DNA from 3 places in the Gulosibacter massiliensis genome. Region 1 is predicted to be linked to each of the others. Evidence: predicted binding sites of a transcription regulator. Region 1 holds the regulator's gene; each other region holds the start of a gene.
The links. The regulator LexA, encoded in region 1, represses DNA repair genes until DNA is damaged. The targets are predictions, from matches to a motif close to TCGAACANNTGTTCGA.
Positions count from the first base shown of each region.

Region 2: EJL01_RS09800 (HNH endonuclease signature motif containing protein) is a predicted target of LexA. The motif match lies at 1,814-1,829, and genes of this name have one in related genera.
Region 3: EJL01_RS04685 (HNH endonuclease signature motif containing protein) is a predicted target of LexA. The motif match lies at 1,288-1,303, and genes of this name have one in related genera.

Region 1 covers NZ_UYZX01000001.1:1,962,394-1,965,670, forward strand. Annotated here, with positions in the region: gene hflX (GTPase HflX) at 1-1,550, shown strand, start outside; gene lexA (transcriptional repressor LexA) at 1,557-2,195, opposite strand; gene EJL01_RS09315 (LysM peptidoglycan-binding domain-containing protein) at 2,417-2,761, shown strand; gene EJL01_RS09320 (histidinol-phosphate transaminase) at 2,901-3,277, shown strand, end outside.
Region 2 covers NZ_UYZX01000001.1:2,069,920-2,073,196, reverse strand. Annotated here, with positions in the region: gene EJL01_RS09810 (hypothetical protein) at 1-325, shown strand, start outside; gene EJL01_RS09805 (amidase) at 306-1,598, opposite strand; gene EJL01_RS09800 (HNH endonuclease signature motif containing protein) at 1,906-3,277, shown strand, end outside.
Region 3 covers NZ_UYZX01000001.1:963,853-967,129, forward strand. Annotated here, with positions in the region: gene EJL01_RS04680 (FUSC family protein) at 68-1,186, shown strand; gene EJL01_RS04685 (HNH endonuclease signature motif containing protein) at 1,381-2,823, shown strand; tRNA gene EJL01_RS04690 (tRNA-Pro) at 2,863-2,939, opposite strand; gene EJL01_RS04695 (DNA-3-methyladenine glycosylase) at 3,034-3,277, shown strand, end outside.

The DNA of each region.
Region 1 (3,277 bases):
CGACGATGTTCCACGACGAGCGGCGCGCGAGCGCGCTCCAGAGCGACGACACCATCTCGCACAGCGACGCGGACGGCCTCCAGCTTGACCGCGAGGCGCGCCGCTCGCTGCAGCACGTCGACGGCCTCTCGACCGAACTCGAGGACGTCACCGAGGTCGAGTACCGGCAGGTGCGGCTCGAGAAGGTCGTGCTCATCGGCGTCTATGCCGCGGGCACGATCGAAGACGCCGAGAACTCGATGCACGAGCTCGCCGCGCTCTGCGAAACCGCCGGCGCGGCCGTCCTCGACGGCATCCTGCAGCGACGTCCGCATCCCGACGCCTCGACCTACCTCGGCCGCGGCAAGGTCGAGGAGCTCGCCGACATCGTCCGCTCGGTCGGCGCCGACACCGTCGTCGCCGACACCGAGCTCGCGCCCTCGCAGCGCCGCGCGCTTGAGGATCAGGTGAAGATCAAGGTCATTGACCGCACCGCCGTCATTCTCGACATCTTCAGCCAGCACGCGAAGAGCCGCGAGGGTAAGGCGCAGGTCGAGCTCGCGCAGCTCGAATATCTGCTGCCGCGCCTGCGCGGTTGGGGTCAGTCGATGTCGCGGCAGGCCGGTGGCCAGGTCGGTTCAGCCGGCGCCGGTATGGGTTCGCGCGGCCCCGGTGAGACGAAGATCGAGCTCGATCGCCGCCGCATCCACACGCGCATGGCGAAGCTGCGTCGCCAGATCGCAGGCATGAAGACGTCGCGCGACACGAAGCGCGCCGAGCGCGGCCGAAATCTCGTGCCCTCGGTGGCGATCGCGGGCTACACGAACGCCGGTAAGTCGTCGCTGCTCAACCGCATCACCCGCGCGGGCGTCCTCGTTGAGAACCAGCTGTTTGCGACGCTCGACGCGACGGTGCGCCGCACCGAGACACCCGAGGGGCGCCCGTACACGCTTGCCGACACCGTCGGCTTCGTGCGCAACCTGCCGCACCAGCTCGTCGAGGCGTTCCGCTCGACGCTCGAGGAGGTCGCCGACTCGGATGTGCTCGTGCACGTCGTCGACGCGAGCCACCCCGACCCGGCGGGGCAGATTCGCACCGTGCGCGAGGTCATCTCTGAGATCGACTCGCGCGACGTGCCCGAGCTCATTGCGTTCAACAAGGCCGACCTCATCGATGCCGACACGCGGCTCATGCTCCGCGCGCTCGAGCCGAACTCGGTGTTCGTCTCGGCCCACACGGGCGAGGGCGTTGAGGAACTCCAGGAGCGCATCGCCGAGTTGCTGCCGATGCGCGAGATCGAGGTCGAGCTCGTCGTGCCGTATCAGCGCGGCGACCTCGTGTCGATGCTGCACGACCAGGGCGGCGTGCTGCGCGAGTTGCACGATACCGATGGCACACACCTGCGCGCCCGCGTGCATCCCGATCAGATGGGCGTGTTCGAGGAGTTTCGGGTTGCTGGCCGCTCAGCTCCCGAGGGCAAGAAGCCGCCGGTGCGGCACAAGCCGCGCGCCCGCGTTGACGAGTCGGACGAGCGCGTGCTGAGCCTGCCGCGCGTGGACTACGACAACTAGCGCGAGCTAGACCGAACGCAGCACGGCGACGATCTTGCCGAGCACCGTCGCCTCGTCGCCGAGGATTGGCTCGTAGTTCGAGTTGCGCGGCAGCAGCCAGGTGTGGCCGTCGCGCTGACGGAACACCTTGACCGTGGCCTCGCCGTCGAGCATGGCGGCCACGATGTCGCCGTTGTTCGCGGTGGGCTGCTGGCGCACGACGACCCAGTCGCCGTCGCAGATCGCGGCGTCGATCATCGAGTCGCCTGAGACGAGCAACAGGAACAGCTCGCCGTCGCCGACGACCTGGCGGGGGAGTGGGAAGACCTCTTCGACCTGTTGCTCGGCGGTGATCGGCACGCCCGCCGCGATGCGCCCGACGAGGGGCACGAGGGCGGTCGGGCCCGGCGTGATGCTCGGCTCGACCTCGTCAATCGCCACATCGACGAGCAACTCGATGGTGCGCGCCTGATTCGCGTTGCGGCGAATGTAGCCGCGCTTCTCGAGCTGGTTGAGCTGATAGGCCACCGACGACGAGCTGATGAGGCCGACGGTGTCGCCGATCTCGCGGATGCTCGGGGCAAAGCCATTGCTGTTCTGGAACGTTGCGATGAACGAGAGGATGCGCTGTTGCGTGTCCGACAGGGGCTTGATCTGCTTGGCCATCGGCCCTCCTGAGGTGGTGGTCACGAGGCCGTGTCGGAGGCCCGTGGTCAGCTGTGTTCCGTTGAAGTCACCCTACGTGGCATCAGCACCGGACTCAAACACCTTTTCGAGCGTGTCGCCCTTATTCTCGAAAAAGTGTTTGCTTTTCGAACATGTCGAATCTATATTCGAAGCAGATGTTCGCATGCACCTCGCATGCACGTCGAAAGGAAGCGACCAACATGACTGCTCTTACTGCACGCACCAGCGCCACCGCGCAGCCCCGCCTGCGGCTCACGAGCCGTGGTCGTCGACTCCTCGGCACCCTTCTGCTCGCTCCCGTCGCCCTCGGCGTCGGGGTCGGCATCGCCCAGGTTCCCGCCGCGCTCGCATCGAACACGAGCAGCGCTGCCGCAACCACGTTCGAACACCACACGGTGCTCGCGGGCGAAACCCTCTGGAGCATCGCCGACGAAATCGCCGACGGCCATGACGTGCGCGACGTCGTGCACGAGATCATGCGCCTCAACCTGCTCGAGAGCTCCTCGGTGCAGGCAGGCCAAGAGCTCGCGCTGCCGAACTACTAGACCACCAGATTTCCGGGCCGCGGACACGGCCGCGGCCCGGAAGCCACGCACCACCACCACCACCACCGTGCCGGGCGTCGCAACCACCCCTTCCGGAGGCGGCGCCCGCGGTGGTTTTCCGGACGCCTAAGATAATGGGGTGACGAGCTTCGAAGACCTCCCCATTCGCGACGACCTGCGTGGGCTGACGCCGTACGGCGCGCCGCAGGACGCGCTGCCGATCACCATCAACGTCAACGAGAACCCGTTCTCGGTGCCGGAGGCCGTCGCCCTCTCGATTATTCAGCGCATTTCGCTCACGCTGCCGGGGCTCAATCGCTACCCCGACCGCGAGTTCACCGAGCTCCGCGAGCGACTCGCGACGTACCTCGGTCAGGGGCTCACACCCGAGCACATCTGGGCAGCCAATGGTTCGAACGAGGTGCTCCAACAGCTGCTCCAGGCCTTCGCTGGAGCGGGCCGCAAGATCATGAGCTTCGCACCGACCTACTCGATGTACCCGCTGCTCGCGAAGGG
Region 2 (3,277 bases), 110 kb from region 1:
CGGCATCGCGACCCCGGGGTTCCACTTCAGCACCATGTACATCACGGCACTCCTGCTCATCCCGCATGGCAAGGCCGTCCGCCTGCGCACGAAGATCCGCCCCTATTGGGCGATGGAGAGCGCCTACGACGCGCTCCAGGGAGGGCAAGTGAAGCGGGCGGAGCACCTATTGGACTGCCTCATCCGAGTGATGATGCCCGACCGCCCCGAGACCAGCTACGAGTGGCCGGGCGAGCCGAGCATCCTCGACACCCCAGGCTGGGACACCCCTGACGAGCGCTACACCGACACGCGAACGGTCGAGTTCACCGCGCACCAAGAGTGAGGTCGCGCGCGGCGGCGAGCAGCAACGCATCCTGCCCCGGGCGGGCGATGAGCTGCACCGACTGCGGCAGCGCGCATCCGTCGACCCACATCGGCAGAGCAATCGCCGGCCAGCCGAGCACGTTCCAGATGTTCGTCATCGACGCGAGTTCACGGCTCGGGCCAGGGTCGGTGAAGCGCGGGGCGAGGATGGGCGTGCTCGGCGACACGAGCACGTCGCCTTCACCGAAGCTCGCCTCGAAGAGCTCGCGAAAGCGCGCAATCTCCGCTTGGGCTGCGGCGTAGTCGTCGTCGCTAATGTCGCGACCCTCGAGCACCTTGCCGAGAATCTCCGGCTGGAACTTCTCGGGCGCGGTCTGCGCGCGCTCGGCGTGAATGTCGTAGGCCTCGCGCGACCGCACGATGCGGTACAGCTCGGCGAAGTCGATATCGCGGCCGTCGAACTGCGGCAGATCGGCGGGCAGCGCACCGAGCTGGAACATCGCGTGGTCGTAGGGCTCGCCGGCGGGCGCGTCGACGACCTGGGCACGCACATCCACGAGTGCAAGAAAGCCGGATGCGCTCGGCTGCGCGTCGTCGAGGAAGCCGGTCGCGCGCATCACGAGCACGATGTCGTCGACGGTGGTCGCGAAGAACCCGAGCGTATCGAACGAGTCGGAGAGGGGGAACGCACCCGCGGTGTCGATGAGCCCGAGCGTCGGCTTGAGCCCGACGACGCCGCAGAGCGCCGCGGGCAGGCGGATCGACCCGGCCGTGTCGGAGCCGACCGCGAACGGCACGATGCCCTGGGCGACTGCCGCCGCGGATCCGGAGCTCGAGCCGCCCGGCACCCGCTCGGGGTCGTGGGGGTTGCGGACGACTCCGAACGCGCCGACGTCGCCACGGATGCCGTACGAGAACTCCTGCGCGTTCGTCTTGCCGACGATGACTGCGCCGGCTTCGCGCAGCTTCGCGACGATGAACGCGTCGGTCTCGGGCACGTTGTCGCGGAAGAACTCCGACGCCATCGTCGTGCGCAGGCCAGCGGTGTCAATGACGTCCTTGACCGCGGTCGGGATGCCGTCGAGCACACCCCGCGACTCCCCCGCCTGCCGACGCGCGTCGGACTCCTCCGCCGCCTTCAGCGCGCCTTCGTCGTCGACGGTGATGAAGAGCTTGTCGGATGCACGCGCAGCTTCCAGCGCCTTTCGTGTCAGCTCGACCGAAGTGATCTCACCCGCCTCCAGTTGCTTCAGGAGGTCGGCGATGGTCGGATGCACGTCATTGTTGGCCACCAAGCCACCCTACTTGGCCTGGGTCGCGCTCTTCCTCTTCCCCCAACCGGACCCTGGGCCTGTCGAAAGGTCGCCCACCACCAGACGCACGAACCCATGTCGTAGGCCCATGCCATCGTGAAAGACAGCACCACGGACCAATACCACCCCTCACCCAACACGCCGAATCGATGTTCGAGAACAGTTCGAACAGCGCCCGACAACCCCCAGCAAACTCGAACATATGTTTGCTTCCAAGTAGTTTGTTTATGGTATATGCTTGCTATATCAGCTGCACGCACCTATCCTGTCGAGGAGGTGACGCCCAATGTCCGCAACGACTTCCGCCACCGCCACTCCCCGCGTCGCCGCTACCCGGGACATCACCGCCGCGCGCGCTTCGACGCCGCCCGACACGGTCCCGTCACGGAAGAATCGGCCCGATGGTGCCACCCCTGAACCCGAGACCGATGGCTACAACGTCATCCTCGGTGAGATGCGCGACTCGTACGTGCAACTCGCCCGCGCCACGAGCAAGGCCGAGTTCGCACGCGCGATGATCCTCGCGAGCGCGTACCTCGCGTCCGAGGCGCGCACGAACGTGCAGACCGAGTTCCGTAGTAGCGTCGCGACCTTTGACGACATGTTTCGCGCGAACCTGCGCTCCATTGTCGGCAACTTTGGTGCGCTCACGAACGAGTCCGACACGTCACTCGTGAACCGCGCCTCCGACGCCGCTCGCATCCGCCAAGGCTTCACGATGTGGCTGCCCGCGCTCGAAGCTGGAGACGTCACCATGCGGCAAGCGACCGTGATGCTGCGCAACTCGAGCAACGTGCCCGAGGACAAGCTTGAGGAGTACGGCACTCGGGTGCTCGACGCTGCCCGCTCCTCGACGATCGGGCAGACCGAGAACTTTGCGAAGAAACTCGCCGCCCAGCTCGCGATCGCCGAATTCGAAGACGCCTGCGAACGCGAATACGCCGCCCGCAAGGTCACGATCCAAGACCTCGACTACGGCATGTCTGAGATCCGCGCCTACATGCCGACCGCCGCCGCAAAGGCCGCCTTCGACCTCCTGACCCGCGAAGCCAAAGTCCTCCGCGACGAAAACTTGGAAGCCGCGCGCGAGAACAAGCGACGCGTCCGCGAGGCCGAGGCACGTGGCGAGGAGCTTTCGGAGGAGGACTCTGCCTTCGTCGAAGACCCGCGCACCATCGACCAGCTCCGCGCCGATCTCTTCCTCGAAACGATTCTCACGGCGACGCCGCAAAGCATCCTCGAGTCCGAGACCGGCGGCGCCATGCGGGTGAAAGCGAACATCAGCATCGTCGTGCCAGTGATGTCACTCATTGACCCGAAGAAATCTCGCGACGTCACCGCCCTCGAAGGCGAAACCCCGATCAACTTCGAGGACGCGCGCCGCTTCATGGGCGACGTGACCACCTTCGACCGGATCCTCACCGACCCAATCAACGGCCACACCCTCACCGTCGATACCCGCAACGCCTCAGCGGACATGCGCCGGTATCTCAGGGTGCGGGACGGGGCTTGCCGGTTCCCGGGATGCAGGCGGCCCGCCACCCAGTGCGAGCTCGACCACACCGTGCCCTGGGCATGTGCCGGCAAAACCGACGTCGAAAACCTCGCGTTCCTGTGCACGAGACACCACACGCAGAAACACCAGAAACCCTGGCGCG
Region 3 (3,277 bases), 1.0 Mb from region 1:
CGCTGGGCGCATCCCGAGGATGCGTGCCCGAGGCCGCCGATCGCACGAACCGAAGGGAGCCACGCAGATGACGTCACCGAACACCGGCCAGGATCCCGAGCGGAAGCCCGAGAGTGCGTGGGCCGAGGTGAACCCGTTTACTTCGGTGCTGCACATTGGCCCGGCGAATCGAGACCACGAGGTGGCGATTCGCTGCACGATTACCGTGATCGTGCCGCTGTTGGTGTTGCTGCTGACCGACCGGCTCGACCTCGTCGTGTTCGTGTCGTTCGCCGCGTTTCCCGGCATCTATGGGCGCAATCTTGAGCACGGGCCGCGGCTGCGCATGCAGTTGCGGGCCGGCGTGCTGATGTTCGCGACGCTGATCGCCGCGACGATCATGGCGCGGCTGCTCGACGGGGTGCCGGGCGAGGCCTGGATTGCGGTGTTGTGCACCTCGGTCATGGCCGCGCTGAGCGCGCTCGTGGCGCAGTACTGGCAGCTGCGGCCCGGCGGTGCGATCTTCAACGTGTTCGCATTTGGCGCGGTGGTTGCCGTGCCGCAGCAGCCGATGCTGTGGGAGGCCGCGCTCGCGACGTTCGTGGTGATCGTCTGGGCCGTGTTGATGGGGGTGTCGTCGCGGTTGCTCGGACGGCGCTTCCGCCAGCCGATCGTCTGGCCACGGGAGGCGACGTTCGTTGGTCGGCCGCATGGTACGTATTTCACGGATGCTGGGCTCAACTTCGTCGCCGCGGGCGCGGCCGGGTGCGTCTCGCTGTCGTTGAGCCAGCCGTGGAACATCGGCCACACCTACTGGGCGCAGTTGGCGGCGGTCGTGCCGCTCGCCGGCCACACGACCAAACATGCGGTGAATCGCGGTTTTCACCGCATTATTGGCACGTTTCTTGGCTTGTTTGGCACCGCGCTGATTCTCTGGCTGGCACTGCCGGTGTGGGCACTGATTCTCGTGATCGCGCTGCTGCAAGGGCTGACCGAGCTGTTCGTGTTGCGCTCATACGTGCTCGGGCAGGTGTTCGTCACTCCCCTGGCGCTCGTTTCGATCGCGCTGGCGACGGTTGGGAGCGGTGGGTCGGTGCACGCGACTGGGCTCGTGTACGACCGGTTCATTGAGACGGTGATTGGCTCGCTGATCGGCGTTGTTGTCGTGTTGGTTCCGTGGGTTGTGCGACGGCGGAGGCGGTGTTAGTCGGCTGGTTTCCGCGCATGTCGGAGGGTCGTGCGAGAGTGAAGTTGAGTTAGGGATGGCTCGCGGCTGGTCGAGACGTCGAACATCCGCACCGACCGGATTAGAACATCTGTTCGCTTTCATTTCTGGGTGTATGCGTATATACTTGCGATAGCAGTTCCCCCATTGACGCACCTTCGAGGAGGTGACGCCCGATGACCGAGACGACACCCGCCGACGGCTCCTCCGAGCCGCCCCGCCGCGCGAAGCAACACCGACTCGACGGCACTACGCCCGAACCTGAGGCCGATGGCCTGAACGTTCTGTTCAGCGACATGACCGGCACGTTCGTTGGCGTGTTCAAGGCAGTGAAGGCCGGCGAGTTCGCGATGACCCTGATTCTTGCTCGGGCGTATGAGGGCGCGGAATTACGCACGAACTTGCAAACCGAAGAGCGCAGTTATGTCGCGAACTACGACGACCAACTGCGACTCAACCTTCGTTCCGTGCTCGCGAGCTTTGGTGTGCCAACGAACATGTCCGACATCGCACTCGTCAATCGTGCCTATGACGCGCACCGGTTGACGAGCGAGTTCGCCGATTGGCGCGAGCCCCTGCAGGCCGTCGACGTGACGATGCAACATGCCGGAGCGCTCCTGCGCCACGCAAACAAGGTCCCCGAAGACCGTCGCGCTGACTACTCGCAGCGCGTCCGCGAGTTCGCACGCACCGCCACGGTCGGACAAACCGACACGTTCGCGAAGAAGCTCGCCGCCGAACTCGGCGCGGCGGAGTTCGAGGAGACCTGCGAGCGTGAATACGCCGAACGCCGCGTGACAATCGAGGACCTCGACTTCGGCATGACGGTGCTCACCGCGACCGTCCGAACCGGTGAGGCGCACGCACTCTACGACCTACTCACGAAACAGGCGATCGTGCTGCGAGACGAGCACCGCGAGGATGCGCAGGCGTACCGCCAGCGCATGCGCGAGGCCGCCAAGGCGAGCACCGCCCTGTCGCCGACCGACGCCGAGTTCGTCGAGGATCCCCGGACGCTCGACCAGATACGGGCCGACCTGTTCATCGAGACGATCCTCACTGCGACGCCGCAGAGCATCCTCGAGTCCCACACCGAGGGCGCGGCCCGCATTACCGCCAACGTGAGCATCCTCATCCCGGTCATGTCGCTGCGCAACCCCGACGCACCGCGCGATGTCGCCACCATCAACGGCATGAACCCGATGAGCATGGCGGAGGCCCGCGAATTCGCGGGCACGGCATCCTGCTTCCATCGGCTCCTCACCGACCCGATCACCGGGCACGCACTCACCGTCGACACACGAAAACCGACCGCCGAGATGCGAAGGTTCCTGCAAGCTCGCGACCAAACGTGCATCTTCCCGGGCTGCCGCAGATCAGCGACTCAAAGCGAACTAGATCACACGCACCCATGGGCCGCCGGAGGAAATACCAGCGTCGGCAACATGGCACACCTCTGCGTGCGCCACCACACGCTGAAACATCAGAAGCCGTGGAGATGCCGGCACAAGGGCAATGGCGACATGGAATGGATCCCGCCGTTCGGCGACCCCATTACCGTCCAACCGGCGCGCGTCGGCCCGGTCTTCGAGCCGGTCGAAGACCCGGCGCCCTTCTGACGGAGAAGGACTCTGCCCGAATAACGGCTCCAGCGAAAATGGTCGGGATGACAGGATTTGAACCTGCGACATCCTGCTCCCAAAGCAGGCGCGCTACCAAGCTGCGCCACATCCCGATGTGTTTCCACACGTGTGATCCCCGAAGAGATCAGCCTCACGAAGTTACCACGCCCCAAGAGTGTTCACCAACGCGCTCGGTAGCCTGAAGTGGTGAGTAACGACGGCACCTGGGACTGGCTTCGCGCGCCCGTTGAGGTCGCCGCGCGCCGATTGCTCGGCTGCAACGTCGTCCGCCAGCTCGACGGGAGCATCCTTCGAGCGCGCATCGTCGAGGTGGAGGCCTACGACGAGGAAGATCCCGCCAGCCACACTCACCGCGGCCCCACCGCTCGCAACGCCGCGATGTTCCTCGCGGCCGGCCACGCGTACGTTTACCTCAGCTACGGCATCCACC